3 regions of the Streptomyces sp. NPDC001507 genome follow, and region 1 is predicted to be linked to each of the others. Evidence: riboswitches for the same ligand, from Rfam matches in the RefSeq annotation. Region 1 holds a riboswitch; each other region holds the start of a gene.
The links. A riboswitch is a leader RNA that binds a small molecule or an ion and turns the genes downstream of it on or off. The one in region 1 is predicted to bind cyclic di-AMP.
Positions count from the first base shown of each region.

Region 2: linked by a shared signal. The riboswitch ahead of ACFY0K_RS29390 (NlpC/P60 family protein) and the one ahead of ACFY0K_RS14350 (transglycosylase family protein) in region 1 are both predicted to bind cyclic di-AMP.
Region 3: linked by a shared signal. The riboswitch ahead of ACFY0K_RS31980 (M23 family metallopeptidase) and the one ahead of ACFY0K_RS14350 (transglycosylase family protein) in region 1 are both predicted to bind cyclic di-AMP.

Region 1 covers NZ_JBIAVV010000004.1:106,948-116,836, reverse strand. Annotated here, with positions in the region: gene ACFY0K_RS14360 (cytochrome P450) at 1-705, shown strand, start outside; gene ACFY0K_RS14355 (transglycosylase family protein) at 916-1,914, shown strand; cyclic di-AMP (ydaO/yuaA leader) riboswitch at 2,108-2,282, shown strand; gene ACFY0K_RS14350 (transglycosylase family protein) at 2,287-2,979, shown strand; gene eno (phosphopyruvate hydratase) at 3,398-4,684, shown strand; gene ACFY0K_RS14340 (septum formation initiator family protein) at 4,811-5,287, shown strand; gene ACFY0K_RS14335 (DUF501 domain-containing protein) at 5,317-5,841, shown strand; gene ACFY0K_RS14330 (exopolyphosphatase) at 6,038-6,979, shown strand; gene ACFY0K_RS14325 (NAD(P)/FAD-dependent oxidoreductase) at 7,421-8,800, shown strand; gene ACFY0K_RS14320 (class I SAM-dependent methyltransferase) at 9,008-9,889, shown strand, end outside.
Region 2 covers NZ_JBIAVV010000009.1:417,746-427,634, reverse strand. Annotated here, with positions in the region: gene ACFY0K_RS29420 (SWIM zinc finger family protein) at 1-505, shown strand, start outside; gene ACFY0K_RS29415 (DUF5691 domain-containing protein) at 714-2,306, shown strand; gene ACFY0K_RS29410 (cobalamin B12-binding domain-containing protein) at 2,495-2,911, opposite strand; gene ACFY0K_RS29405 (esterase/lipase family protein) at 3,238-4,104, shown strand; gene ACFY0K_RS29400 (M23 family metallopeptidase) at 4,347-5,837, shown strand; gene pcrA (DNA helicase PcrA) at 5,887-8,373, opposite strand; cyclic di-AMP (ydaO/yuaA leader) riboswitch at 8,710-8,883, shown strand; gene ACFY0K_RS29390 (NlpC/P60 family protein) at 8,891-9,889, shown strand, end outside.
Region 3 covers NZ_JBIAVV010000010.1:464,860-474,748, reverse strand. Annotated here, with positions in the region: gene ACFY0K_RS32005 (MFS transporter) at 1-1,285, shown strand, start outside; gene lhgO (L-2-hydroxyglutarate oxidase) at 1,458-2,687, shown strand; gene trmB (tRNA (guanosine(46)-N7)-methyltransferase TrmB) at 2,731-3,627, shown strand; gene ACFY0K_RS31990 (PrsW family intramembrane metalloprotease) at 3,638-4,984, shown strand; gene ACFY0K_RS31985 (aldo/keto reductase) at 5,097-6,041, opposite strand; gene ACFY0K_RS31980 (M23 family metallopeptidase) at 6,195-7,232, opposite strand; cyclic di-AMP (ydaO/yuaA leader) riboswitch at 7,240-7,400, opposite strand; gene ACFY0K_RS31975 (PP2C family protein-serine/threonine phosphatase) at 7,651-8,769, opposite strand; tRNA gene ACFY0K_RS31970 (tRNA-Met) at 9,037-9,110, opposite strand; gene ACFY0K_RS31965 (MBL fold metallo-hydrolase) at 9,181-9,889, opposite strand, start outside.

The DNA of each region.
Region 1 (9,889 bases):
GTCGCGCGGTCCGTGAAGAAGATGCGCGGGTATCTGGCCGAGCTGATCCACCGGAAGCGGGAGGCGCTGTCCGCCGAGGCCGGGCCAGGCGAGGACCTCATCTCGGGGCTCATCCGGGCCTCGGACCACGGTGAGCACCTCACCGAGAACGAGGCCGCGGCAATGGCCTTCATCCTGTTGTTCGCCGGTTTCGAGACCACCGTCAACCTGATCGGCAATGGCACGTACGCGCTGCTCACCCACCCCGGGCAGCGGGCCCGGCTGCAGGAGTCCCTGGCGGCCGGCGAGCACGGGCTGCTGGAGACCGGGGTCGAGGAACTGCTCCGCTACGACGGACCGGTGGAGCTGGCCACCTGGCGGTTCGCCACCGAGCCGGTCGCGATCGGCGGGCAGCACATCGCGCCCGGCGACCCGGTCCTGGTCGTCCTGGCCGCGGCCGACCGGGATCCGGAGCGGTTCGCGGAGCCGGACACCCTCGACCTCTCCCGGCGGGACAACCAGCACCTCGGCTACGGCCACGGCATCCACTACTGCCTCGGCGCCCCGCTCGCCCGCCTGGAGGGCCAGACCGCGCTCGCCGGCCTCCTCACCCGCCTTCCGGACCTGCGACTCGCCGTCGACGAGGGGGAGTTGCGGTGGCGCGGCGGACTCATCATGCGCGGACTGCGCACCCTCCCCGTGGAGTTCACACCCGCCGGTCGGTGAACCCTCGCCGGGCCTTCGGCGAGCCTTCGCCGAGGCCACTACCGGCCCGTACGGGCAAAAGGTGACCGGCGTTCAAGTCTGTGATCTTCACGTGATCTGCGCGGCATTAACTTGTGACAAGTGATCGTCTGCCGATACGTTCACCCATCAGCGCGGCGCCCTTGCGGGACCCGCCGCGCCGGTCACCGCTGTCGCTCGAAAGGTTTCCGCATGCTCTCCGGGAACGGTCGTCACCGTCGCCCCCGCCAGGCTCCGGCACTCCTCGTCGCGGCCGGGGTGACCGGCTCGGCCATCGCCATCCCGCTCCTCGGCGCGGTGAACGCCAGCGCGGCCGACGGCTCCACCTGGGACCAGGTGGCCGAGTGCGAGAGCGGCGGCTCCTGGAGCGCCGACAACGGCACGGGCTACTACGGCGGTCTTCAGATCTCCCTGGAGGACTGGAGCAAGTACGGGGGCCAGGAGTACGCCTCCACGCCGGACCAGGCGAGCCGTTCGCAGCAGATCGCGGTCGCCGAGAAGATGCTCGCCGACCAGGGCACCAAAGCGTGGCGGACCTGCGCCCTGCTCGCCGGACTCTCGTCCGACGACGCCTCGGTGAACGTGGACACGGGTCTCGGCAACTCGGGTGGTTCGTCCGGTTCATCCGGATCCTCGGACTCGTCCTCAGGTCTGTCCGACTCGTCCTCTTCCTCCGGTTCCGACACCTCTTCGGGTGTCACGGACTCCGGGAGTGACTCCGCCACCCCCTCTCCGGGCGCGAGTGCCGGCGGCGACTCCGAGGTCGACTCCTCCGGCAAATCCAGCAAGACGGACAAGTCGGAAACGTCCGACTCCGATTCCGGCTCCGGCGCGCCGAAGGTGAGTGAGAGTCCCGCCACCTCCGGGGCTGACGACTCGGACAAATCGTGGCAGACCGGCGGGTCTTGGAGTCTGGTGGACACGGGGGCCGTCAGTGGCGGCGGCAAGCACCGCGGCGGTTCGGCGGACGAAAGCGTGACAAACGGTCAGAGTGTCACCTCCTCCGGCCGGCACGCCTCCGGCGACAGCGGCACCTACACCGTCCGCGACGGCGACACCCTCGCCTCCATCGCCGACTCCCTTGGCCTGGACGGCGGATGGCGCGCGCTCTATGACGCGAACAAGGCTGATATCGGCTCCGACCCGAATGCCATCACCCCCGGTCAGACCCTGAAACTCGGCACCGAATAGGACGAAAGGCGGCGGGAGTTGACGCCCCGTTCGAGCCGAATGTCCGTTTTGGTGAAAGTGTGGGATGAGTCTCAGAAGCCCTGATCATCTTTGAAATTCATCTGATCGTCTGTTTACGGTCGAGGCCGCTCGTCACCACGAGCCCCGGCCGTCGCAACGCCGAGTCCTGCCAGCGGCTGCCCGGGAACAGTCGTCGCGTCATGCGCCGTAGGCAGGAGCGGGGGACCCAAGGTAAGTGCCGGGACCGGTGGTTGAGACCGCCGATCCGGCTCGGGGTGAAGCCGCGCACCGACACACAGGTGTGCGGCCGGGCAACTCAACCGGCCCGAACCCGACAGCTCACCTCGCAGGCGTCGGTGAGGGGATCGATCCATGCTGTTCTCCGGCAAGGGCAAGCACCGTCGTCCGTCCAAGGCCGTCCGCGCCATCGCTGTCGCCGGTGTCACCGGCGTCGCCGTCGCCGCCCCGCTGATGGCGGCCGGCAGCGCCTCCGCCGCCACCGCCTCCGAGTGGGACGCCGTCGCCCAGTGCGAGTCCGGCGGCAACTGGGCCATCAACACCGGCAACGGCTACTACGGCGGTCTGCAGTTCTCCGCCTCCACCTGGGCCGCGTACGGCGGCACGCAGTACGCCGCGCAGGCCAACCAGGCCACCAAGGCGCAGCAGATCCAGATCGCCGAGAAGGTCCTCGCCGCCCAGGGCAAGGGTGCCTGGCCGGTCTGCGGCACGGGCCTGTCCGGTGCCACCTACACCGGCAGCAGCTCCAGCAGCTCCAGCAACTCCGCCGGCTCGTCGAGCAGCAGCACCAGCACCCGCTCGACCGACACCCAGGCCGCGTCCCGCTCCGCCGAGCGTCCGGCCGCCAAGAAGACCGTCACCACCCCGACCGGCAAGAAGGTCAAGAAGGGCGACGGCGAGTACAAGGTCGTCAAGGGCGACACCCTCAGCTCGATCGCCGAGAAGCACAAGGTCAAGGGCGGCTGGCAGGCGCTGTTCAAGCTGAACAAGGACATCGTCGAGGACGCCGACTTCATCTACCCGGGCCAGCAGCTGCACCTGAAGTAGGGCACCTGACGCAGCCCGCGGGCGGCCGCCGAAAGTACTGGGCGGTGCCCAGCTGAACCACAGCTCTCCCACAACCGTGGTCCCCATAGTGGAGACCACGTGAGGGCCACCCCCGTCCCCCACGGACCCCCGCCCCGGTGCGTTTTCCCCCGAACGCACCGGGGCGGGGTTTCTCTGTGCCGCCACCCCACCGCCCCGTCGGCCCCGTCGTCCCCTTCTTGGTCCGCTCTTCTCCCGTTCTTCATCGGGCCCCCCTTTGTTCCGCGCGTGAACAATGAGTACCGTCTGTGTGTCCACGGGCCGGTCGGTCGTGCCGGCCGACGGCCCCGGGACGGTTAGGCTCTAGTCGCAAGGCTGAGCAAGGGCCGACGAGGCCCGCGTGCGCCCCGCACAACCAGCGTCACATCCCAAGAAGGAGATGCTCGTGCCGTCCATCGACGTCGTCGTAGCCCGGGAAATCCTGGACTCCCGAGGCAACCCCACGGTCGAGGTCGAGGTCGGCCTCGACGACGGCAGCACGGGTCGTGCCGCCGTCCCGTCCGGCGCCTCCACCGGTGCCTTCGAGGCCATCGAGCTCCGTGACGGCGACCCCAACCGCTACCAGGGCAAGGGCGTCGAGAAGGCCGTCCTCGCCGTCATCGAGCAGATCGGCCCGGAGCTCGTCGGCTACGACGCCACCGAGCAGCGCCTGATCGACCAGGCGATGTTCGACCTGGACGCCACCGACAACAAGGGCTCGCTCGGCGCCAACGCCATCCTCGGCGTCTCCCTCGCCGTCGCGCACGCCGCCTCCGAGGCGTCCGACCTGCCGCTGTTCCGCTACCTCGGCGGCCCGAACGCCCACCTGCTGCCCGTCCCGATGATGAACATCCTCAACGGCGGCTCGCACGCGGACTCCAACGTCGACATCCAGGAGTTCATGATCGCCCCGATCGGCGCGGAGTCCTTCTCCGAGGCGCTGCGCTGGGGTGCCGAGGTCTACCACACCCTGAAGAAGGTCCTGAAGGGCAAGGGCCTGGCCACCGGCCTCGGCGACGAGGGCGGCTTCGCCCCGAACCTGGAGTCGAACCGCGCCGCGCTCGACCTCATCCTGGAGGCCATCAAGCAGGCCGGTTACGTCCCCGGCGAGCAGATCGCGCTCGCGCTCGACGTCGCCGCGTCCGAGTTCTACAAGGACGGCAAGTACGAGTTCGAGGGCAAGTCCCGCTCGGCCGCCGAGATGACCGAGTACTACGAGGAGCTCGTCGCCTCCTACCCGCTGGTCTCCATCGAGGACCCGCTGTTCGAGGACGACTGGGCGGGCTGGAAGGTCCTCACCGACAAGCTCGGCGACAAAGTGCAGATCGTCGGCGACGACCTGTTCGTCACCAACCCGGAGCGCCTGGCCCGCGGCATCGAGGAGGGCACCGCCAACGCCCTGCTCGTCAAGGTGAACCAGATCGGTTCGCTGACCGAGACCCTGGACGCCGTCGAGCTGGCCCAGCGCAACGGCTTCAAGTGCATGATGTCGCACCGCTCCGGTGAGACCGAGGACGTCACCATCGCCGACCTCGCCGTCGCCACCAACTGCGGCCAGATCAAGACCGGCGCCCCGGCCCGCTCCGAGCGCGTCGCCAAGTACAACCAGCTGCTGCGCATCGAGGAGATCCTCGACGACGCGGCGGTGTACGCGGGCCGCAGCGCCTTCCCGCGCTTCAAGGGCTGAGCCCGTACCTCCCCGTACGGCCCGTAGAGGGTAAGGCTTAGCCAGTCGTACGTACGTCCCCGTACCCGGTCCCGTACCGTGTCCGGGGACGTACGCACGTATCAGGGCGACCAGGGAGGCGGGGACATGGCCGTGAAGGACCGGGACCGGTTCTCCACCGCGACCAGGCTCAAGCTGCTCGGCGAGCAGACGGCGGCCCGGGTCTACCGCTCCCAGACCAGGCGCCAGGCCCGCCGCTCCCGGCTCACCGGCCGCGCCGCGCTGCTCGCGATCGTGCTGTGCACGATGGTCGTCGCGCTCGCCTATCCGATGCGGCAGTACGTCTCCCAGCGCGCCGAGATCTCCGACCTCGAACGGCAGCAGCAGCAGGCCCGGCAGCGGGTCGAGCAGCTGCGGGACCTCAAGGCGCGGTGGCAGGACGACGCGTACGCCGAGCAGCAGATCCGCGAGCGGCTGCACTATGTGATGCCGGGCGAGACCGGGTTCGTGGTGATCGACCCCGGTGCCGCCAAGCAGGCGCACGCCTACCTCGGGGCGGCCGACCGGCCCTGGTACGCGAACGTCTGGGACGGCGTCGACAAGTCCGACGCGTCCGACCAGTGAACCGACAGAAAGCCACACAGAACACAGTCATGCAAACGCCTCCGCCCTCCACTCCGCGCACCGAGCCGACCGACGCGGACGTCGAGGCCTTCAAGCAGCAGCTCGGGCGGCCGCCGCGCGGGCTGCGGGCGATCGCGCACCGGTGCCCGTGCGGGCAGCCGGACGTCGTGGAGACCGCGCCGCGGCTGCCGGACGGGACGCCGTTCCCGACGCTGTACTACCTGACGTGCCCGAAGGCCGCGTCCGCCATCGGGACCCTCGAGGCCAACGGCGTCATGAAGGAGATGACGGCGCGGCTGGAGAGCGATCCCGAGCTGGCGGCGGCGTACCGGGCCGCGCACGAGGACTACATCCGGCGCCGGGACGAGATCGAGGAGCTGACGGGCTTTCCCAGCGCCGGGGGGATGCCGGACCGGGTGAAGTGCCTGCACGTGCTCGTGGCGCACTCCCTGGCCGCCGGGCCCGGCGTGAACCCGCTCGGCGACGAGGCGATCGCCATGCTGCCGGAGTGGTGGGCCAAGGGGACGTGTGTGGTGGCCCCGGCCGAGCACTGACCGCCGGACAGGTCGCCGTCCCGGGGGCTCCGCCCCCGGACCCCCGGGACCCTCGCCCATCCACCACCCGACTCGGTCGATTGAACAGGTACCGTCCCGACCGGGTCGGTCGAACGGGCGCCGCCCCTGCTCGGCCGACACAGCTCGGCTCGGCTGGGCCGGTCGAGCCTTCACGAACAGACAAGGAACCCACGCCATGACCCGCGTCGCCGCCATCGATTGCGGAACCAACTCCATCCGGCTGCTCGTCGCCGACGCGGACCCGGAGACGGGGGAGCTCGTCGATCTGGACCGGCGGATGGTGATCGTGCGGCTCGGGCAGGGGGTGGACCGGACCGGGCGGCTGGCGCCGGAGGCGCTGCAGCGGACGTTCGCGGCCTGCCGGGAGTACGCGGCGGTCATCAAGGAGTACGGCGCGGAGCGGCTGCGGTTCGTGGCCACCTCCGCCTCCCGTGACGCCGAGAACCGGGACGAGTTCGTGCGCGGTGTGCTGGACATCCTCGGTGTCGAGCCGGAGGTCATCAGCGGCGACCAGGAGGCCGAGTTCTCCTTCACCGGCGCCACCCGGGAGCTGAGCGGCCGCGAGGACCTCGCGAAGCCGTTCCTCGTCGTGGACATCGGCGGCGGGTCGACGGAGTTCGTCGTGGGCGACGCGCACGTGCGGGCCGCGCGGTCCGTGGACGTCGGGTGCGTGCGGATGACCGAGCGGCACCTCGTGCACGAGGGGCACGTCAGCGACCCGCCCACCGAGGCCGAGACCGCCGCCATGCGGGCCGACATCGAGCGCGCCCTGGACCTCGCGGAGGAGACCGTGCCGCTGCGCGAGGCGCGCACGCTGGTCGGTCTCGCCGGCTCGGTCACCACCCTCTCCGCCATCCACCAGGACCTGCCGGAGTACGACTCCGCGGCCATCCACCACTCCCGCATCCCCTACGACCGGGTCCGGGAGATCACCGAGTGGCTGCTGCGGTCGACGCACGCCGAGCGGGCGGCGATCCCCTCCATGCACCCCGGGCGGGTCGACGTCATCGGGGCCGGTGCCCTCGTACTTCGGTCGATCATGGAACGGGTGGGTGCCGAGGAGGTCGTGGTGAGCGAGCACGACATTCTGGACGGCATCGCCTGGTCCGTCGCCTGACCCACAGATCGGCGTGATCCATCCTCGGATGAGCATGCGAATCGACGGGTGAGCGACCTGAACGGCCTGTGACACGCCGTGCCACGACACCTCGGCGGAAAACTTCGTGAAGTTCTTCACAAGGAATTCGGTGCAGGTGGGGGGTCCGGTGGGCGCTCATGGGCCGTTCGGGGGCTCAACAGGCCCGAGCGCGTGCTCAGGAGAGCGTTCGGGGGGTGTCTCGGGAGGTGCTCGTGCGGGTGACATCGGGTGCCCTCACGGTGCCCCCGGAAGCCTGGAGGGGCAGCTCACACGGCATTGACAACGGGTCGTATCGGAAGGGGGTTCCCCCTGTCGACCATGACCTGTGTCACGTGGGCGGCGGAGTGTAACACGACCCCTGTGGAACCTTGTGAAGGGGCGCACGAGCGGCCCCCCTGGGGCGGGTGGATACTCGATGCCATGAGCACCACGGAGCGTCCCAGGATCCTCGTAGTAGGCGGTGGGTACGTAGGCCTGTACGCAGCTCGGCGCATCCTCAAGAAGATGCGCTACGGCGAGGCGACCGTCACGGTCGTCGACCCCCGGTCGTACATGACCTACCAGCCCTTCCTCCCCGAAGCCGCCGCCGGCAGCATCTCCCCTCGGCACGTCGTCGTCCCGCTGCGACGCGTGCTGCCGAAGGCGGAGGTCCTCACCGGCCGGGTCACCACCATCGACCAGGACCGCAAGGTCGCCACGATCGCGCCGCTCGTCGGCGAGGCGTACGAGCTGCCTTTCGACTACCTCGTCATCGCGCTCGGCGCGGTCTCCCGCACCTTCCCGATCCCCGGCCTCGCCGAGCAGGGCATCGGCATGAAGGGCATCGAGGAGTCCATCGGCCTGCGCAACCACGTGCTGGAGCAGCTGGACAAGGCCGACTCCACGAACGACGAGGAGATCCGCCGCAAGGCGCTCACCTTCGTCTTCATCGGCGGTGGCTTCGCGGGCGCGGAGACCATCGGCGAGGTCGAGGACATGGCCCGCGACGCAGCCAAGTACTACAAGAACGTGTCCCGTGAGGACATGCGCTTCGTCCTCGTCGACGCCGCCGACAAGATCCTTCCCGAGGTCGGCCCCAAGCTCGGCCTGTACGGCAAGGAGCACCTGGAGAGCCGCGGTGTGGAGATCTACCTCTCCACCTCGATGGACTCCTGCGTCGACGGCCACGTGGTGCTGAAGAACGGCCTCGAGGTCGACTCCAACACGATCGTGTGGACGGCCGGCGTGAAGCCGAACCCGGCGCTGGCCCGCTTCGGCCTGCCGCTCGGTCCGCGCGGTCACGTCGACACCGCGCCGACCCTGCAGGTGCAGGGCACCGACTACATCTGGGCCGCGGGCGACAACGCCCAGGTGCCGGACGTCGCCGCCCGCAAGGCCGGCGTCGAGAACGCCTGGTGCCCGCCGAACGCGCAGCACGCGCTGCGCCAGGCCAAGGTCCTCGGCGACAACGTGGTCTCCGGCATGCGGGGCTTCCCGCAGAAGGAGTACAGCCACGCCAACAAGGGCGCGGTCGCCGGTCTGGGTCTGCACAAGGGCGTCGCGATGATCGTCCTGGGCAAGACCAAGATCAAGGTCAAGGGCCGTCTGGCCTGGTACATGCACCGCGGCTACCACGGTCTGGCCATGCCGACCTGGAACCGCAAGATCCGCATCTTCGCCGACTGGACGCTCGGCATGTTCCTCAAGCGCGAGGTCGTGTCCCTGGGTGCCATGGAGAACCCCCGCGAGGAGTTCTACGAGGCCGCCAAGCCGGCTCCGGTCGCCGCCCCGAAGACCGAGGAGAAGGCCAAGGCCTCCTGACCCCGGTCACCGGTCGCTGAACCGTCCGAAGGGCCTCCCGCCATCCGTGGTGCGGGAGGCCCTTCGGCGTTCCCGGGGGCCGGCCTGATTACATGGTGGCTACATCTTTTTTGCCGAGGTGTAACTCCTTTGCGGGACTGCGCTGCTGCCCTCACGGTGTTTACGTGGTAACCGGCATCCGGGATCGATGTCTTGGAGGTGTGCGCCATGGCCGACGCCGCGTCGCGGCTGAGGAGTGTTGCCGAGCAGGTGCTGGGAGCTCCGCTCCCGGTACGGCTGCGGGCCTGGGACGGATCGGAGGCCGGGCCGCCGGGCGCGCCGACGCTCGTCGTGCGCAACCGCCGCGCCCTGCGCCGCATGTTGTTCAAGCCGGGCGAACTGGGCCTGGCCCGCGCCTGGGTCGCCGGCGACCTGGACATCGAGGGCGACCTCTACGGCGCCCTCGCGGTGATGTCCGGGCTGATCTGGGAGCGCGGGGAGGACGGCCGTACCCTCGCGCAGGCGCTGCGCGACCCCGCCGTACGGGCCGCCGTCCGGGAGCTGCTGAAGCTCGCCGGGCCGCCCATCCCGCCCGCCCCGCCCCGCGAGGAGGTGCGCAGACGGAGCCATCTGCACACCCGACGGAGTGACAGACAGGCCATCAGCCACCACTACGACGTGGGGAACGACTTCTACCAGCTCGTTCTCGGGCCGTCGATGGTGTACTCGTGCGCCTACTGGGAGGAGGACGGGACCCTGGAGACCGCCCAGCGCGACAAGCTCGAACTCGTCTGCGCCAAGCTCGGCCTGAGCCCCGGTCAGCGGCTGCTCGACGTCGGCTGCGGCTGGGGCTCCATGGCGATCCACGCGGCCCGCGAGCACGGCGTGAGCGTCGTCGGGGTCACCCTCTCCCAGGAGCAGGCCGCGTTCGCCCGTAAACGGGTCGCCGACGAGGGTCTGACGGACCGGGTGGAGATCAGGGTCCAGGACTACCGGGACGTCCGCGACGGGCCGTACGACGCGATCTCGTCGATCGGGATGGCGGAGCACGTGGGGGCCGAGCGGTACCTGGAGTACGCGGAGAACCTGTACGGGCTGCTGAAGCCAGGG
Region 2 (9,889 bases), on a different contig from region 1:
GCTGCACGGCGCCGACTCGGGCCGTACGGCGCTGCTCCTCTCCTACGGTGCCGCGGGCCGCGCCCCCGAACTGGCGCTGCCCGTGGGCCTCGCCCTGGATGCGGAGCTGTCCCCCTTTCCGGGCGCGGGGCAGCACCGGGCGGCGCTGGGCGAGCGGTTCGCCGCACCCGCACCCTCGTCGGCACGGCCGCCGGGCGTACCGACGGCACAGGCGGCGGCCCGGTACGGGGAGGCACTGCGCGACGACCCGTGGCTGGAATCGGTGCCGGTGACGCTCGGCCGGGTCGTGCCGCTCCCGGACGGCGACTCCTGGCAACTGGCCGACGCCGAGGGCGAGTCGGCGCTGCCCCTGACGCCCGCTGCCCGTTCCGGTCCGGGGCTGTGGCGGCTGGTCGCGCTCTCGGGCGGCGCCCCGGTCACGGTCTTCGGCGAGTGCGGCCACCGCGGCTTCACCCCGCTGACGGCCTGGCCGCAGGAGACCGGCGAGGCGGTACCGCTGTGCTGACCCGGCCGACACCCGCACCGACTCGCCGGACTCGCACAACTCTCGGAGCTCCCGCACCTCTCGGAGCGCCCGCGACCCTCGGAGTTCGCACGACCTTCGGAGTTCGCACGACCCTCGGAGTTCGCGCGACTCTGGCTCCCGCACCTCTCGGAGGTCGCACAACTCCGGGAGCTCTCGGAACTTCTGGATCTCGTGGAAGGGGAAGCCCGTGACCGCTTGGGAAGATCTCGTCACCACGGCGCTGCTGGGCACGGACCGGCGCCCGCCGACGACCGGCGGACCGCGCCGCGAGGCTCCCGTGGCCCTGCTGGACGAGGCGGCCGTGGCGACCGTACGACGGCGGGCCGGGCTGCGTCCGGCACCGGCCGCGCGCCGCCCCGAACCGGCCCCCGCGGACCCGCGCCCCGCGCTGCCGGCCGCCGCGGCACGCAGACTGGCGATGCTGCTGTCCGACCGTTCCGGCGCCGCGGCCGGCGGCCGCCGGGGCACCTCGCCCGATCTGATGGAACTGCTGCCGCAGTGGCTCGCGGCGGCCAACGCACGCGGGTTCGCCGCGCCCCCGCAGGCGCTGCCCGCGCTGCTGGACGCGGCCCGGGGCCGTACCGACCTGCGGCCCGCCGCGCTGGCCTTCGCGGGACCGCGCGCCCTGTGGCTGGCCCGGCTCAACCAGGACTGGCGGTTCGCCCTGCGCGCGGCCCCGGGCGGCGGCGCAGCCCTGCCCGGCCCCGAGGACAGCGACGGGATACGGCAGTTGTGGCAGGAGGGGCTGTTCGCCGAGCGGGTCGCCCTGCTGGCCGCGCTGCGGGCCCGCGCGCCCGAGACGGCGCGCGAGCTGCTGGCCGGGACCTGGGCGACGGAGCGGGCCGAGGACCGGCTGATGTTCCTCGACTCGCTGCGCACCGGACTGGCCGCCGGGGACGAGCCGTTCCTGGAGCAGGCGCTGTCGGACCGCAGCCGCAACGTGCGGACGACGGCGGCCGAGCTGCTGTCCGCGCTGCCCGGCTCGGCACTCGCCGGGCGGATGGCGGTGCGGGCCGGGGCGTGCGTGGCGGTCGACCACACCGGGGACGGTCCGGTGATCGCGGTGGAGGCACCGCCGGAGTGCGATCCCGGGATGGAGCGCGACGGGGTCGTGGCCAAACCGCCGGCCGGACGCGGTGAACGGTCCTGGTGGCTGGGGCAGTTGGTGGAGGCGGCCCCGCTCTCCGGCTGGCCGACCCGGCTCGGCGGCCGCTCGCCTCAGGAGATCGTGGCGCTCCCGGTGGCGGACGGCTGGCAGGGCGAGCTGCACGCGGCCTGGTGCCGGGCCGCCGTACGGCAGCGGGACGGCGAGTGGGCGAGAGCGCTGCTCGGGGTGCCGGGGGCACCGGAGGCGGGCGGTCCGGGTGCGGTGTCCCTGGCCGAGCGGGCCAAGCTGCTGGGCACGCTGGAGGGCGGGGAGCGCGCCGGCTGGGTGGCCGGCTTCATCGCGGCACACGGCCTGTCGGAGGCGTTCCAGCTGCTCGGCGTGTGCGCCGTGCCGTGGTCCGCGCCACTCGGAAGGTCCGTGGTGGACGCCCTCAACATCGCACGGGACGCGGGGAGTTATCCGTGGAGCTTCAGCGGGGTGATGGGCCTGGCCGAACGCTGCCTGGACCCTGCGGAAGCCGGCCGCCTGGACGCCCTCCTCGCGATACCGGACGAGCGCGAGGACGCCTCACCGGGAGCCGGCAGCTACTGGGCGGAGGCGTTCCAGCGCCTGGTGACGACACTGAGGCTACGGGCGGCCATGCTCACAGAGCTGGACGACCACGCCCCGTAGGGGCGCTGGGGGTACCCCCGGCCGAAGACTGGGGAAGGAACTGCGCGACCAGCCCCCCACGGCTCCGCAGCCAACACTCGCATTGGCGCCCCATAGGGGCGCGAGGAACTGCGCGACCAGCCCCCACCACCCCACAGCCGACACACGACCCGGACACCCCTCCGAAGTCGGCCTCCCGCGAACGCGGCCTACGCCTCGGTCGGCTGCCGCACGTTCTCCCGGACCCACTCCACGATCGACGCCGTCGTCGCGCCCGGCGTGAAGATGGCCGCGACGCCCTTCTCCTTGAGGGGCGCGATGTCGTCCTCGGGGATGATGCCGCCGCCGAAGACGAGGATGTCCTCGGCGTCACGCTCCTTGAGGAGGTCGATGACCGCGGCGAAGAGGGTGTTGTGGGCGCCGGAGAGGATGGAGAGACCGATGGCGTCGGCGTCCTCCTGGATCGCCGTGTCGACGATCTGCTCCGGCGTCTGGTGGAGACCGGTGTAGATGACCTCCATGCCCCCGTCACGCAGCGCCCGCGCGATGACCTTGGCCCCGCGGTCGTGGCCGTCGAGCCCCGGTTTGGCCACCACCACGCGGATCGGACCGGCTGCCACACCCATCACTGCCTCCATGACCACGAAACGAACACGCCGACATCCATTCGTACCGAGAAGTACCGCACATTCGGCGCGTTCCGCCACCCGCCTTAAGTGAACGAACGTTATCTCCAGCATCCCGCAACCGGCAGTTTCGCGGAGGTTACAGAGGGGGAAATCACACACAGCGGGACACGTCAGGGAGCCGCAGCGTGGTCCGCGGGGACGGCAGGAGCGCGCGGCGCGGTACGTCGCCGCAGCCTGCCACCCCCGCAGCCTCCGCCCCGGCATCCTCATGAGGGCACACGGGGGACGGAGCTGTCCTCGGCGTGCCGACAGGAGGTCGGCCGATGAAGGTCACCGAGGTACTACTGGAGCCCTTTCTCCCGTTCTGCCGCCGCTTCCTGCCCAGCAGACTCGCCGGCCTGTCACTGGCCTTCCTGAAGTCGACCGCCCTGGAGGCCGCGATCCTGGCCGGGCATCTGCTGCTCTATCCGACCGGCCTCACCCCGGAGCGCCGCCCGGCCGTCCCGCCCGCACCGTCCGCGGAGCCCGACGGCACGGCCCGGCTGCCGGTCCGGGCGGCCCCGCCGGTCGTGCTGCTGCACGGTTTCATCGACAACCGCTCGGTCTTCGTCCTGCTGCGCCGCACCCTCGCCCAGCACGGCGGCCAGCGCGTCGAGTCGCTCAACTACTCGCCGCTGACCTGCGACATCCGCACCGCCGCCGAGTTGCTCGGCCGCCATGTCGAGGAGATCTGCGAGCGCACCGGCAGCGGCCGGGTCGACATCGTCGGGCACAGCCTCGGCGGGCTGATCGCGCGCTACTACGTCCAGCGCCTCGGCGGTGACCTCCGCGTCCGCACGCTGGTGACGCTCGGCACCCCGCACTCCGGCACCCGGGTGGCGCCACTGGCGGACGCGCACCCGATCGTGCGGCAGATGCGCCCCGGCTCGGCGGTCATCGAGGAGCTGGCCCGGCCCGCGCCCGGCTGCCGTACCCGGTTCGTGAGCTTCTGGAGCGACCTCGACTCACTGATGGAGCCGGTGGAGACAGCGCGCGTCGACCACCCGGACCTCCTGGCGACGAACGTGCGGGTGACGGGCATCGGCCACCTCGCCCTGCCCGTCCATCCGGCGATCGCGACCGGTATACGACAGGCCCTCGACGAGACGCACCCGGAGGAGCGGATCGCGGGCGGTCTGACGGTGGCCTGAGGGCCCGCCGGAGCACCCGTCCGGGACCTGGCGGGGTCTCCGGAGGCCTCCGGAGTCCCCCACTCGCCTCGAACAATCATCGAACACAAAGCCAAACCCGCGCCCGTCGTCCCCCGAAACACGGCCGAATGCCCGTTTCCCGCAACAGCGAAACCTGTTGAAGATTGTCGCGCCCGCATACCGCCGGGTACAGTCGCCGCACTGCTCTGGCAGCCCCTGTTGTCGAGGCGAAAGAGAAGTTGGTGAACGACCGTCACCCGTCGGGGACCATGACCACCCCGGCCCCGGCTTCCGACGCCGACCCGTCGCACTACGCGTCGTACGGCACCCAGGAAGCCCAGTACGGCGACTTCACCACGTACGGCGACCACACCGCCACCGGCACCGCGTTCCACAGCGACCCGCTCTTCGGCAGCCTCCCCGGCCAGGGGCAGGCCACCGGGGCCTACGACACCACGCAGTGGCAGACCGCCGGCGGCCAGACGCTGAACTACGACCCGTACGCGGCCCAGCACCACGCCGCCTACGACTCAGGCGCCTACGACAGCACCGCGTGGACCGTCCCGGCACAGGGGACGGCCCCCGACACCAGCGGCCAGTGGGACGCGAACGCCTGGCTGCAGCCCGACCAGTCGGGCGTGGCCGGTGCGACCCAGCAGTGGGAGTGGGGCACCCAGGCCTTCGACACCGGCGGGTACGACGCCACGCAGTGGAACTCCGACGGCACCCCGGCGCACGTCCCCGAGCACGAGCCCGAGCCTGCGCAACAGCACGAGCCGTACGGGGACTTCGAGGAGCAGGCGGAACACGGGCAGTACGCGGAGTACGGCGGGCACGACGGGCACGACGGCTTCGCAGAGTCCACGGCGGACTCCCCGGACGACGCGGGGTTGGCCGCGACCGGTGAGCTGCCCGCAGTAACGCCACTGCTGGAGGACCAGGAAGAGGTCGCCCCGGCCACTCCCGCGGCGACTCGCGCCGGCTCCCGCGCCGGGGCGCGTTCCCGTCGCCGTACGCCTCCCAAGCGGTCCGCGCTGCTGACCGTCGCGGTGCCCTCGGTGTGCGTGATGGGGGTCGCCGGGATCGCGGCCGCCTCCGTCAACGGCCTGACCGGCGACGGCAAGGACACCACGGCCTCCGCCTCCGACGCGCAGTCGGTGAAACCGTCCGCCGCCAACAGCAGGCTGGACGCCCAGCTGAGGACGCTCTCCGCGGGTGCCGACGACTTCGCCGACCGGGCCAGCCGGACGCAGGAGCGCATCGACCTCAAGGCCCAGCAGGAGACCGAGAAGAAGAAGGCGGCGGCGGAGGCGGCCCGCAAGGAGCGGCTGCGCCCCAAGTACGTGCTTCCGGTCACGCAGAAAGGGCTCAGCGCCTATTTCGGCCAGGCCGGCGTCAACTGGATGTCCGTCCACACGGGAATCGACTTCCCCGTCTCCTACGGCACGACGGTGATGGCCGCGACCGACGGCGTCGTCTCCACCAAGTGGAACAGCGCCTACGGCAACATGATGATCGTGACGGCGAAGGACGGCACGGAGACGTGGTACTGCCACCTCTCGTCGTACCGCGTCGCCGCCGGTACGACGGTGAAGGCCGGCGACCCGATCGCGTACTCGGGGAACTCCGGCAACTCGACAGGACCGCACCTGCACTTCGAGGTGCGGCCGGCCGGCGGCGCCGCCATAGACCCGCTGCCGTGGCTGCGCAGCCACGGACTCGACCCGACCTGACCGGCCGATACCGCCGGGCCCCGCCGCGGCGGGGCCCACACCTTCCGGGCTAGAGCTTCTCCACCGGCGCGTACCGCAGCAGCAGCCGCTTCGGCTTGGCGTCGCCGAAGTCGATCGTCGCCTCCGTGTTGCCGCCCGTGCCCTTCACCGCGACGACCGTGCCGAGACCGAACTGGTCGTGGGTGACGCGGTCGCCGACCGCCAGCGAGACCACCGGCTTCTCCGAGGTCCGCCGGGTGGCGAAGCCGGACGCCCCCGACGCCGAGGAGCGCGAGCGGGTCGAGGAGAGCGAGGCCGCCACGCCCGCGGCTGGCCCGGTGGAGACCGGCGCCATCGCCCCGGTGCGCTTCCACTCCAGATACGCGCCCGGGATCTCCTCCAGGAAGCGCGAGGGCGGGTTGTACGACGGCTGGCCCCAGGCGCTGCGCATCGCCGACCGCGTGAGGTACAGCCGCTCCCGCGCGCGCGTGATGCCGACGTAGGCGAGCCGCCGTTCCTCCTCCAGCTCCTTGGTCTGGCCGAGGGCGCGCATGTGCGGGAAGACGCCGTCCTCCATGCCGGTCAGGAACACCACCGGGAACTCGAGGCCCTTGGCGGTGTGCAGGGTCATCAGGGTGATGACGCCGTCGCCGTTCTCGTCCTCGTCGGGGATCTGGTCGGAGTCGGCGACCAGGGCCACCCGCTCCAGGAAGTCGGCGAGGCCGCCGGACTGCTCGCCCTCGCCGGACTCCTGCTCGAACTCCAGGGCCACGGAGGCGAGTTCCTGGAGGTTCTCGATACGGGTCTCGTCCTGCGGGTCCGTGGAGTTCTGCAACTCGGCCAGGTATCCGGTGCGTTCGTAGATCGCCTCCAGCACCGTGGCGGGTCCGGCGCCGGACTCCACGACCGTACGGAGGTCCTCCATCAGCGTGTTGAACCGCTTGACCGCGTTCGTCGACCGCGCGGCCATGCCGTACGCCTCGTCGACCCGCTTGAGCGCCTGCGGGAAGCTGATCTTCTCGCGCTGCGCGAGGGCGTCGATCATCGCCTCCGCGCGGTCGCCGATGCCGCGCTTGGGGACGTTGAGGATGCGCCGGAGCGGGACGGAGTCCTCCGGGTTGGCCAGCACCCGCAGGTACGCCAGGACGTCCCGGACCTCCTTGCGCTCGTAGAAGCGGACGCCGCCGACCACCTTGTAGGGCAGGCCGACCCGGATGAAGATCTCCTCGAAGACACGGGACTGCGCGTTGGTGCGGTAGAAGACGGCGACATCGCCGGCCTTCGCCTCGCCCGCGTCCGTCAGACGGTCTATCTCCTCGGCGACGAACTGCGCCTCGTCGTGCTCGGTGTCGGCGACGTAGCCGGTGATCTGCGCGCCCGCGCCCGCGTTGGTCCACAGGTTCTTCGGGCGGCGGGACTCGTTGCGCTCGATGACCGCGTTGGCGGCGGAGAGGATCGTCTGCGTGGAGCGGTAGTTCTGCTCCAGGAGGATCGTCGTCGCGTTCGGGTAGTCCTCCTCGAACTGGAGGATGTTGCGGATCGTGGCGCCCCGGAAGGCGTAGATCGACTGGTCGGCGTCACCGACGACGCAGAGCTCGGCGGGCGGCAGGTCGTGCTCGCCGGGCGGGGTGTCCTCCTCGTGTGCGCCGGTGCCGACCAGCTCGCGCACGAGGGCGTACTGGGCGTGGTTGGTGTCCTGGTACTCGTCGACCAGGACGTGCCGGAAGCGGCGGCGGTAGTGCTCGGCGACGTCCGGGAAGGCGCGCAGCAGGTTGACCGTCGTCATGATCAGGTCGTCGAAGTCGAGGGCGTTCGCCTCGCGCAGCCGCGACTGGTACAGGGCGTAGGCCTGGGCGAGGGTCTTCTCGAAGCCGTCGCTCGCCCGGGCGGCGAAGTCCTCCTCGTCGACCAGCTCGTTCTTGAGGTTGCTGACCTGGGCGCTGAACGACTTCGGCGGGAAGCGCTTGGGGTCGAGGTCCAGGTCGCGGCAGACCAGGGCCATCAGGCGCTTGGAGTCGGCGGCGTCGTAGATCGAGAAGGAGGAGGTGAAGCCGAGCTTCTTGCTCTCCCGGCGCAGGATCCGCACGCAGGCGCTGTGGAAGGTCATCACCCACATGGCGTTCGCGCGCGGGCCGACGAGGTGCTCGACGCGCTCCTTCATCTCGCCCGCGGCCTTGTTGGTGAAGGTGATCGCGAGGATCTGACCCGGGTGCACCTGGCGCGCGCCGAGCAGGTGTGCGATGCGGTGGGTGAGCACGCGCGTCTTGCCGGAACCGGCGCCGGCCACGATGAGCAGCGGGGAGCCTGCGTGCACGACGGCGGCCCGCTGGTTGTCGTTCAGCCCCTCCAGGAGCGCGGCCGGGTCCAGGGCCGGGCGGGCGGCGCCGTCGCGGTAGTAGGCGTCCCGGTCCGGGGGCACGTCGAACTTCCCGCCGAACAGATCGTCCGGAACCGACTCCGGAGCGTGCTCGTCCTCGGGCGGCGGCGGGGGTTCCTCGTCGTGGCCGCGGGGGGCCTGGAGGCTCGCCAGGAAGCTGTCGTCAAAGAGGCTGCTCATCGCTCTCCGAGTCTAGGGCGCGCCACCGACAACCGGCCGCCACCCCGAAAACTCGCCCCCGTGACCGAACGGATCCCCTCCGTCACAGCAGGTGGACGCGCGTCCCGCAGCCGCCGACGCCCACCCCGGACCTTTGGATCCCTCCCGCCCGGAACCTTTGGATCCGCCCGGGCAAGTCACCCATAACCCCCCAGATCGCCCCGCCTGAGCAGAGCACAACGCCCAGGTCACGAAAATGTATCGGGCATATCGCACATCAAACTTCACAGAGACCACACGAGTTGGCTAGCGTGCCGGGCAGGCCGTACGACCCCCACCGGCGAACGTCGCCGGGCCGCACGGCCTCCGCCGAGTCCGGGGCGCCACCGCGCATCCGGAGCCGGGGACCCACACCGATCCCGGGGTGAATCGGTCCCGCCTCCCCTCCGGGGACGGACCGTAGGGCAACCCTTCCGACCCACCCGCCCGAACCCGACAGCTAACTCGGTAGGCGGAACACCGGAAGGAGTCGCCCCCGTTGGCGTCGCACCGCAAGTCCCGGCCGTCAGGAGCGCGCGCGGCAGGCATACGCACCCCCGCGCTGGCCACCGCAACCCTCACCTCCATGGCCCTGTTCTCCCAGTCGGCCGAGGCCGCGCCCGCCGAGGACGGCAAGCCGAGCCTGGAGGAGGTCGAGAAGAAGGTCGACGCCCTCTACCGGCAGGCGGAGTCGGCGACCGAGAAGTACAACGCGGCCAAGGAGCGCACCGGCAGACAGCGCAAGCAGGTCGACACCCTGCTCGACGACGTCGCCAGACGCACCGAACGGCTCAACAAGGCGCGTGAGGAACTGGGTTCGTTCGCCGCGGCCCAGTACCGGACCGGCGCGAGCGTTCCCGACACCGCGACCTTCCTGCTCGCGGACAGCCCCCAGGGCTACTTCGACCAGGACCAGCTGATGAGCCGCCTGACCTCGCGCCAGAAGGGCGCGGTCGACGACTACGTCACCCAGCAGGCCGCGACCATGAAGAAGCGGCAGGAGGCCACCCGGAGCCTCGAGGCGCTCACCGGGACGCAGGACGACCTCAAGGCCGCCAAGACCACCGTGCAGACGAAGCTGGCCTCCGCGCGGGAGCTGCTGTCGCAGCTGACGGCCGCGGAGAAGGCCCGGCTGGCGGTGATCGAGAAGCGGCAGCAGGAGGAGGCGGCCCGCAAGGCGGCGGAGCTGGCGAAGCAGCAGGCCGCCGCTGCCGGCCGGGAGGCCTCGTCGTCCGCGGCGTCCTCGGCGTCGGGCGGCTCCGCTTCCGGCTCCGGTTCGGACTCCGGCCCGGACTCCGCCTATGCCACGAAGGCCGCCAAGGCGATCGCCTTCGCCCGCGCACAGATCGGCAAGCCGTACGTCTGGGGTGCCACCGGACCCGGCTCCTACGACTGCTCCGGGCTCTCCCAGGCCGCCTGGAAGGCCGCGGGCGTCTCCCTGCCGCGCACCACCTACGACCAGGTGAACGCCGGCACCACCGTCTCCCTCGCCGACGCC
Region 3 (9,889 bases), on a different contig from region 1:
GGTGGCGCGCTGGGTGTCGAAGGGCATGGTGCCGCAGGGCGCCGCGCCACACCTCATCGCCGCCGCGATAGGCCAGAAGCTCGGCCGCCCGGTGCCGCTCCACGAGATCGGCCTGGCGGACGCGGATCCCGCCCCCGAAGTGGGTCTCGCCTTCCCCAGGGACGTCGGCCAGGCGGTGCGGTCGGCGACGGAGCTGTACCGCCTCGACCTCGCCGGCCGCCGGGCCGGTTCCGGCGGCATCTGGCAGTCACTGGCCGGTTCGTTCGCAGTGAGCGCATACGCAACGCCCGCCTCGCGCTGGCTGATAACCCCCGCCGACAGCTCGGTCGCGCGCGAGGCGAACGCCGTGGACGGTTCGGGCGCACCGCTCAAAGTCGGCCACAGCGACGTGCAGAAGCTGCGGGAGGCCGCCGAGGACGCCAGACGCTGGGACTCCAAGTACGGCGGCGGTGACTGGCGGTCGTCGATGGTGCCGGAGTGTTTACGGGTGGAGGCGGCACCACTGCTGCTCGGCGCGTACTCCGACGAGGTCGGGCGGGCGCTGTTCGGGGCGAGTGCCGAACTGACGCGGCTTGCCGGGTGGATGGCCTTCGACACCGGACAGCAGGAGGCCGCGCAGCGGTACTACATCCAGGCGCTGCGGCTCGCCCGCGCGGCGGCCGACGTGCCGCTCGGCGGGTACGTCCTGGCATCGATGTCCCTGCAGGCCACGTACCGCGGCTTCGGTGACGAGGGCGTCGACCTCGCGCAGGCCGCCGTGGAGCGCAACCGGGGGCTGGCGACCGCGCGGACCATGAGCTTCTTCCGGCTGGTCGAGGCGCGGGCACACGCGCGTGCGGGGGACGCGCAGGCCGCGGGGGCCGCGCTGAAGGCGGCGGAGGGATGGCTGGAGCGGGCGCGGGAGGGGGACAACGACCCGTCCTGGCTCGGCTTCTACGGCTACGACCGGTTCGCCGCGGACGCGGCCGAGTGCTACCGGGACCTGAAGGCGCCGCGGCAGGTGCGGCGCTTCACGGAGCAGGCGCTGTCCAAGCCGACGGAGGAGTTCGTGCGGTCGCACGGGCTGCGGCTGGTGGTGTCGGCGGTCGCCGAACTGGAGTCGGGCAACCTCGACGCGGCCTGCGAGCAGGGGGTGCGGGCCGTGGAGGTGGCCGGGCGGATATCGTCCGCGCGGACGACGGAGTACGTGAAGGATCTGCTGCACCGGCTGGAGCCGTACGGGGACGAGCCGAGGGTGGTGGAGTTGCGCGAGCGGGCGCGGCCGTTGCTGATGGCGCCGGCGTGAGGGGCGCCCAGCCGTCTGCCGGGTCCTGTCCGGTCGGCGGGTGCGGGTGTGTGGGGACTGGTCGCGCAGTTCCTCCCCCAGCCTTCGGCCGGGGGTGCCCTCAGCGCCCCTTACGGGGCGCTTCACCAACCGTGCGTTTGAAGTGGCTGTCAGTGGCGCAGTGCACTATCGGATGCGGGAGGTGGTGCAGGTGTCTGCCGGGGTTGCGTACGACTGTGATGTGCTCGTCGTCGGGGGTGGGATCGTCGGGCTGTCCACCGCGTATGCGGTCACGCGGGCCGCGCCCGGGACCCGGGTCGTCGTGCTGGAGAAGGAGGCCGGTCCCGCGCGGCACCAGACCGGGCGGAACAGCGGGGTCATCCACAGCGGGATCTACTACCGGCCCGGATCGCTGAAGGCGCGGTACGCCGTCAAGGGCGCCGCGGAGATGGTCAAGTTCTGTGCGGAGTACGGCATCGCGCACGCCGTCACCGGCAAGCTGATCGTCGCCACCGAGCGCGACGAGCTGCCCCGGCTGCACGCGCTCGTGCAGCGCGGCCGGGAGAACGGCATACCGGTGCGGGAGCTCGGGGCCGCTCAGATCGGGGAGTACGAGCCCGAGGTGCGCGGGCTCGCCGCCATACACGTCGGGACCACCGGGGTCGCCGACTTCGTGGGCGTCGCCCGGCAGCTCGGGGAGGCCTCGGGGGCGGAGATCCGGTACGGCGCCCGGGTGGTCAGGGTGGACCGGCGGCCGGAGCGGGGCGTGGCCGTGCTCACCTCGCGCGGGGACGTCGTACGCGCGCGCGTGCTGGTCAACTGCGCGGGGCTGTACTGCGACGAGGTCGCCCGGCTGACCGGGGACGAGCCGGGGATGCGGATCGTGCCGTTCCGCGGGGAGTACTACGAGCTGGCGCGGCCGGAGCTGGTGCGGGGGCTGGTGTACCCGGTGCCGGACCCGGCGTTCCCGTTCCTCGGGGTGCATCTCACGCGCGGGATCGACGGCGGCGTGCACATCGGGCCCAACGCGGTGCCGGCGCTGGCCAGGGAGGGGTACGGGTGGGACGTCGTCCGGCCGCGGGAGGTCGCCGGGACGCTGGCCTGGCCGGGGTCCTGGGCGCTGGCGCGGCGGCACTGGCGGTACGGGGGCGGGGAGCTGCTCCGGTCGGTGTCGAAGAAGGCGTTCACGACGGCCGTACGGCGGCTGCTGCCCGCCGCGGAGGAGGGGGACCTGGTGCGGGCGGCCGCGGGGGTGCGGGCGCAGGCCGTGCTGCGGGACGGGACGCTGGTCGACGACTTCCTGATCAAGGAGGGGCCGCGGGCGGTCCACGTGCTGAACGCGCCCTCGCCCGCGGCGACCGCCTCGCTGCCGATCGGGCGGGAGGTGGCACGGAGGGCGCTGGAGGTGCTGGGCTCGGTGTGACACCCCGCGGGCCGTCCCGTGGGGGCCGTAAAATCGACGCACTGTGTCTGACTCCCGCAACGCCCCCGAAGCCCCCCGGCCCGCCGAGACCGGCCCCGCCGAGCACGTCCCCGGTGCGCACCCCGACCACGCCCCCGGGGTGTCCGTCCGGCACACCCGGGCCAAGGGGGAGCCGCGGTTCCCGGACGGGCCCAGGGCCGATCCGGCCGGGTCCCACTTCGAGCGGCGGATCCGCAGCTTCCAGCCGCGCCGCAGCCGGGTCACCGCCGGGCAGGCCGACGCGCTGCAGCGGCTGTGGCCCAAGTGGGGCCTGGACATCGACGGGCAGCGGGTCATCGACCTCGGCGAGCTGTTCGGCAACGACGACCCGGTGGTGCTGGAGATCGGGTTCGGGATGGGCGAGGCGACCGCGCAGATGGCCGCCGAGGATCCGGGCGTCAACATCCTCGCGGTCGACGTGCACACGCCGGGCCAGGGGAACCTGCTCAACCTCGCCGACCAGAACGGGCTGTCCAACGTCCGCGTCGGCAACGGCGACGCGATCATCCTGCTCCGGGAGATGCTCACGCCCGACTCGCTCGACGGGCTGCGGGTCTACTTCCCGGACCCCTGGCCGAAGAAGCGGCACCACAAGCGGCGGCTGATCCAGCCCGAGTTCCTCGACCTCGCCGCGACCCGGCTGCGGCCCGGGGCGATCGTGCACTGCGCGACCGACTGGGAGCCGTACGCCGAGCAGATGCTCGACGTGCTCGACGCCCATCCGGAGTTCGAGAACACGCAGGCCGAGGGCGGTTTCGCGCCACGTCCGGCGCACCGGCCGCTGACCCGTTTCGAGGGTCAGGGACTGGACAAGGGACATGTGGTGAACGATCTGCTCTTCCGTCGCGTACAGCACCGGGTGCCGCAGAGCGAGCAGCACCGTCAGGAGTCACCTCGTTAGGGTCGATGCCGTGGCCACCTTCCCGCCGCCGTACCCGCAGTACTCACCACAGCCGCCGCAGCCGCCGCAGCCGCCGTATCCGCACGACCCCGCCGGGCACGGTCTGCGGCATCCCCGCTGGTGGCAGCGGCGCTGGGTGCGGTACTCGGCGCTGAGCACACTGCTGGCCCTCTCCGGGCTGGTGATCCTCGCGCTGGTGCGGGAGCAGACCGGGACGGAGGGCTTCCTCGTCGGGCTCGGGCTCGCCGTGCTGCCCGTGCCGCTGCTCGTGGGCGCGTTCCGGTGGCTGGACCGGGTACAGCCGGGCCCCTGGCGGAACCTGCTGTTCGCCTTCGCCTGGGGCGCCTGCGCGGCCGCGCTGATAGCCATCGTCGCCAACAGCTTCGCGACGAGATGGATAGCGACGGCGACCGCGGACCCGAGCAGTGCGGACACGCTCGGGGCGACCGTGATAGCGCCGGTCGTCGAGGAGTCGGCGAAGGCGGCGGCCGTCCTCCTGGTGTTCCTGTTCCGCCGGCGGGACTTCACCGGGATCGTCGACGGGGTGGTGATAGCCGGGGTCACCGCCACCGGCTTCGCGTTCACCGAGAACATCCTCTACCTCGGCACGGCCTTCGGGACCGACCAGCTGACCGGGGACAGCGGCATCGCCTCCGTCACCGCCGCGACGTTCTTCGTGCGGATCGTGCTGTCGCCGTTCGCGCATCCGCTCTTCACCGTCCTCACCGGTATCGGCTTCGGCATCGCCGCGCTCTCCGGGGAGCGGCAGCGGGCGCGGCGGGTGCTGGTGCCGGTGGCCGGGCTGCTGCTCGCGATGAGCATGCACGCGTTCTGGAACGGGTCGTCCACGTTCGGGCAGTACGGGTTCTTCGCCGTGTACGGCATGTTCATGGTGCCGGCGTTCGGGCTGCTGACCTGGCTGGCCGTCTGGACGCGCCAGCGGGAGCTGCGGGCCGTACGCGAGGAGCTGCCGGCGTACGTCTACGCGGGGTGGCTGGGCGCGGCGGAGCCGTTCGTGCTCGGGTCGATGCGGGCGCGGCAGATGGCCCGGGAGTACACCGCGTACCACTTCGGGAAGGCGGCGGGGCGGGCGGTCGCCGAGTACGAGGGGTACGCGACGACGCTGGCGCTGCTGCGGCGCCGGGGGCGGCGGGGACGGGCGGGGGCCGACTTCGTGGCGCGGGAGCGGGAGTTGCTGACGGAGCTGTGGAGCCGACGGGAGCTGGTGCGGCCGGCCCTGGAGTACGCGGCCCGGACAGCCGCGCCGGGCGGGTGGCGGCCGGGGTACGCCGGTTACGCACCGCCGGCTTACGGGGCGGCGGCGCCGTATCCGGCCTACAATCCGTACCGGAGTTAGTGCATCGGGGTTGCGGACGGCTCGGCACCGCCGGAATACACCGCGCGGGCTGAGCACCGTCGCGGCGAAAAGGGTGCACCGGAGGAGCGGGAGGGGGCGGGCTCTCGGGCCGTCAGGCGGAAGCCGTTGTCAGCTTTGTCAGTTCCTCGGACGTCAGGGTCAGGTCGGCGACGCCCAGCAGCGGGGGGAGTTGCTCCAGCGTGCGGGCCGAGGCGATCGGGGCCATGATGGTGGGCTGGGCCGCAAGCCAGGCCAGGGCGACCGTGGGGATCGGGGCCTCGTGGGCCGCGGCGATCTCGTCCAGGGCCGCCAGCACCTTCTGGCCGCGCTCCGACTCGGCGTACTGGGCGGCCCGGCCCGCTCGCGCGCTGTCGACCGTCGTACCGGGGCGGTACTTGCCGGTGAGGAAGCCGGCGGCCAGCGCGAAGTAGGGGACGGCCGCGAGGCCGGTACGGGAGGCCAGGTCCTGGAGGGGGCCCTCGTAGGTGTCGCGGGAGACCAGGTTGTAGTGGGGCTGGAGGGCCACGTACCGGGCGAGGCCCTCGCGGTCGGAGAAGTCCAGGGACTCCTGGAGCCGCTCCGGCGTGATGTTGGACGCGGCGATGTGCCGGACCTTGCCCGCCCGCACCAGCTCGTCCAGCGCGCCGATGATCTCCTCGACCGGGATCTCGGGCTTGTCGAAGTGCGTGTAGTACAGGTCGATCCGGTCGGTGCCGAGACGGCGCAGGGACGCGTCGGCGGCGGCCTTGATGTTGGCGGCGGACAGGCCCTGGTACTCGGGGTGCTGGCTGACCTTCGTCGCGATGACGACGTCGTCGCGGTTGCCGCGCGCCTTCACCCACTTCCCGATGATGGTCTCGGACTCGCCGCCCTTGTTGCCCTCGATCCACGCCGTGTACGAGTCGGCGGTGTCGACGAAGTTGCCGCCCGCGGCGGTGTACGCGTCGAGGACGGCGAAGGAGGTGGCCTCGTCGGCGGTCCAGCCGAAGACGTTGCCGCCGAGGGCGAGCGGGAAGACCTCGAGGTCGGAGGAGCCGAGTTTGCGAAGAGCAGTCATGCTCCACTTCAACACGGGCCGCCCGGGGACCCATCCCCGTCGAGTACGAAGTTCTCGTAAAAGCGGAATCCGTGGTTCGGCACGCCGGCGGCCCTGACGCCGGGGGTTGTCGTCAGGGCCGCCGGGAGCCGGTCGGTGCGGTACGGGCCGGGGTCAGGGGTTGAGGCCCTTGCCGCGCAGCCAGGGCATGGGGTCGATGGCAGTGGCCTGGCCGTTCGGGTGGACCTCCAGGTGGAGGTGCGGGCCGGTCACGTTGCCGGTGGCGCCCACGCGGCCGATGACGTCGCCGGTGGCGACCTTCTGGCCGACCTTGACGCCGATCGAGGACTGGTGGCAGAACCACAGCTCGGTGCCGTCGTCGAGGGTGATGATCGTGCGGTAGCCGTAGGAGCCGGCCCAGCCCGCCTCGGTGACCGTGCCGCTGTGCACGGCCTTGATCAGCGTGCCGGTGGGCGCGGCGAAGTCGAGGCCGGTGTGGTAGCCGGAGGCCCACATGGAGCCGGCCTGGCCGAAGGTGCCGGTGATCGTGTACGAGACGACGGGCAGCGTGTACTGCTTGGCCAGCTCGGCGAGGCGGGCCTGCTCGGCCTTCTGCTTCGCGGAGGCCTCGGCCTTCTCCTTGGCGTCGGCGGCTTTGGCGGCGGCCGCCTTCTCCGCCTTGGCCTCGGCGTCCGCGATCGCCTTGTCGGCGGCGGCGACGGCCTTGGCACTGGCCTTGGTGTCGAGCTGGTTCTGCTGCTGCGCGGCCTGGGCGATGATCCGGCTGCGCAGCGCCTCGCCGGCGTCGGACGAGGAGGAGTCCGCGTCGGTGGCCGTCGTCGTGGTGACGCTGCTGAGCGCGGTCTGGGTGGCCTGGTGGCCGCTGCCCTCGCCGAGCAGGGCGTCGACCGAGGAGGGCAGGTCGGGCAGCGAGATGGAGACCGGCGGCTTGCCGGTGTTGGCGCTGGCCATGCCGCCCGCGCCGACGGCGGCTATGACGCCGACACCGAGAACCGTGGAGCTGCGGGCGAGCCCGCCGCCCTTCTGCTTGGCGACCCGGTGCCGGCCGCGGGCCGCGGAGAGGGACTCCTCGGTGGGGTTCCACTCCTCGAAGGGGCCCTCGTCGGCGCTGTAGCCGCCGTACGCGAAGGTCTCGGGCCGGCGCTGGCTGGGCACGAACGGGGCTGTCGGAGCAGGCGGGTTGGACGCCACGCGGGCGCACTCCTTTCCTTCCGCCGCCTACCGGGTTAGCTGACGGGTTCGGAGCGGGAAGGTCTCCTACGCGCGTATACCGGCCGTTTCCTACCCGGCGGTAGCCGTGCGATTCACCCCAAGGTGGTGGTTCCCCGGTTCCCTTGCGGGATTCGGCGCGTGCGCACGGAGCCGTCGCGGGTGACGGCTGGGACGACCGCGCTGCGTTATCGAACGTTAATAGACCCGGCTACCAGATTCCAAGCAGTTCGTCTTGATCATTAAGCTTTCAAAGCTTGGACTTACCTGCCGCGACCGGTCAAAATCGGTCGAGTCGACGGGGCGCGCTGCTCAGCTCAGGAGTCACACAGGTTTTGATGGTGACTCAGTTGTTATGCGCAGGGCGGTCGCTCGGACACCGAGCGTGACCGCCCGCCGTTCAGGGCCGTCGTACGGCGAGCAGCGCCATGTCGTCCGTCATGCCGCCGCCGGTGTGCCGGCGCACCTCGGCCGCGAGCCGGGCCACCAGGGCGCCGGGGGCGATGGCGGTACGGCCGGTCAGCCGCCGCTGCGGGTCGTAGAACCGGCCGTGCGCGTCCCGTGCCTCGGAGAGGCCGTCGGTGTGCAGCAGCAGCGTGGCGCCACTCGGGAACGCGTGCTCGGCCGCCCGGTCGGGCCACGTCCCCAACTCGCCCATCCCGAGCGGCAGCGCGGCCTCCGGCGCCCGCACCGGGCACACCTCGCCGTCGCCGTGCAGCAGCAGGGGCGGCGGATGCCCGCGGTTGACGAGCCGCAGCGTGCCGTCGCCGTGCGGGAGTTCGGCGAGTACGGCGGTGGTGAACCCCTCGTGGGCGTCGATGCCGCCGCGCCGGACGCCCTCGCGCGCCAGCGCCCGCTCCAGCCGGCCGGCCACCGCCTCCAGCGTGGCCTCCTGCTCGGCGGCCTCCCGGAAGGCGCCGATGACCACGGCGACGGCGGCGACCGCGCCCATCCCCTTGCCGCGGACGTCGCCGACGACCAGCCGCACGCCGTACGGGGTGTCCTGGACGGCGTACAGGTCGCCGCCGACGAAGGTGCCCTCCTGGGCCGCCTCGTACCGGGCGGCGATCTCGAAGCTGCCGATCCGCTCGGCCGGCTCGGGCAGCACGGCCCGCTGGGCGGCCTCGGCGACTTCGCGGGCCGTCGCGAGGCGCTGGTCGCCGAGGCGGACGATCCGGTTGATGCCGGCGGCGAGGGCGGAAACGGTGATCACCGTGAGGATCTCGGTGACGGCGTCGGCGTCCGGGAGCACGGCGAACCGCGCGTGCACGGCGTAGGTGGCCAGGAGCGCGGCCAGGCCGGTGAGGAGGGTGGTGCGCAGCGAGGAGAGGGGCGCGGCGATCAGCGGGGCAGCCGTGAAGAAGGGGACCGCGGTGAAGGGCGCGGGGGTGAGGAGGTCGTAACAGACGCCGGCGCAGATCAGCAGCGCGGGCAGGAAGCGGGCGAGGATCCGGGCGGCCGCCGGACCGCGCCGCTCCGCCTCCGCACGGCCCACCACGCGACCCCCCTGCCGTCCCATGTCCTCGATGCGGTCGCCGTGTGCGATGTCCTCGCCGCGCGCGATGTCCTCGCCGCGCGCGATCTGCTCGCCGCGCGCGATCTGCTCGCCGTGTTCGATGCGTCCGGTGTCTTCGATGCCTGTCCGTCCAGGTTTGCGGCTGCGAGCGGGTGGGGCGAACGGTGTGGGCCGGGCGGATGAGTGCGGAAGTGTGTGATGAGGAACACGTGCCCGGATACGACTCAGGGCCGGAATCCTCGAATCTCGGATTCCGGCCCTGGGTTTCAGTAGCGGGGACAGGATTTGAACCTGCGACCTCTGGGTTATGAGCCCAGCGAGCTACCGAGCTGCTCCACCCCGCGTCGGTGACACCAGCATACGCCATCGGAAGAGCGGGAGTCACACGGGTTAAGACTCACGCGCAGGAGCGGGTCAGTGCACGCCGAAGCGGCGGGCCCGCGCGGCCGCCTCGTGGGGGCCGCCGGCGAAGGGCTGACCGTGCCCCGGCAGCAGGACGGTGTCCCGGGAGAGACCGGCGATGGCGTCCAGCGAGGCGAGGGCGGCGGCGGAGTCGTGGGTGAAGGCGCGGCAGACCAGACAGGGGCCGGTGTGCCCGGTGAAGGCCTCCTGGGTGACCAGGGCGTCGCCGGTGAAGAAGAGGCCCTGGTCGGGGAAGTGGAAGCCGGTGCTGCCGGGGGTGTGGCCCGGCAGCGCGACGACGAGCGGCCGTCCGGGCACACCGTCCAGCCGCGCGCCGTCGCCGAACGTGCGCGCCCGGGCGGGCGGCGGCGCGGTGAACGCGCCCTGGCGGGCCATGGTCGCCATGGTGGCGAGCGCGGCCGGACGGCGGACGAGGTACGGCAGCGGGGAGCGTTCCGACTTGGCGTGGCGCATCGCCCTGCGCGGGCCGTCCATGAGCATGGCCCGATCGTCCTCGTGGACCCACACCTCCGCGCCGGCCCGCTGGAGCTCCGCCGTCAGGCCGGTGTGGTCGGGGTGGGCGTGGGTGATCAGGACGGCCCGGATGTCGGCCGGCCTCCGTCCGGCGGCGGTCAGGTGGCCGAGGAGCCCGCGCCGCTGTCCGGGCAGGCCGGCGTCGACGAGGGTGAGCCCGTCGGGGTGGTCCACCAGGTAGAAGTTG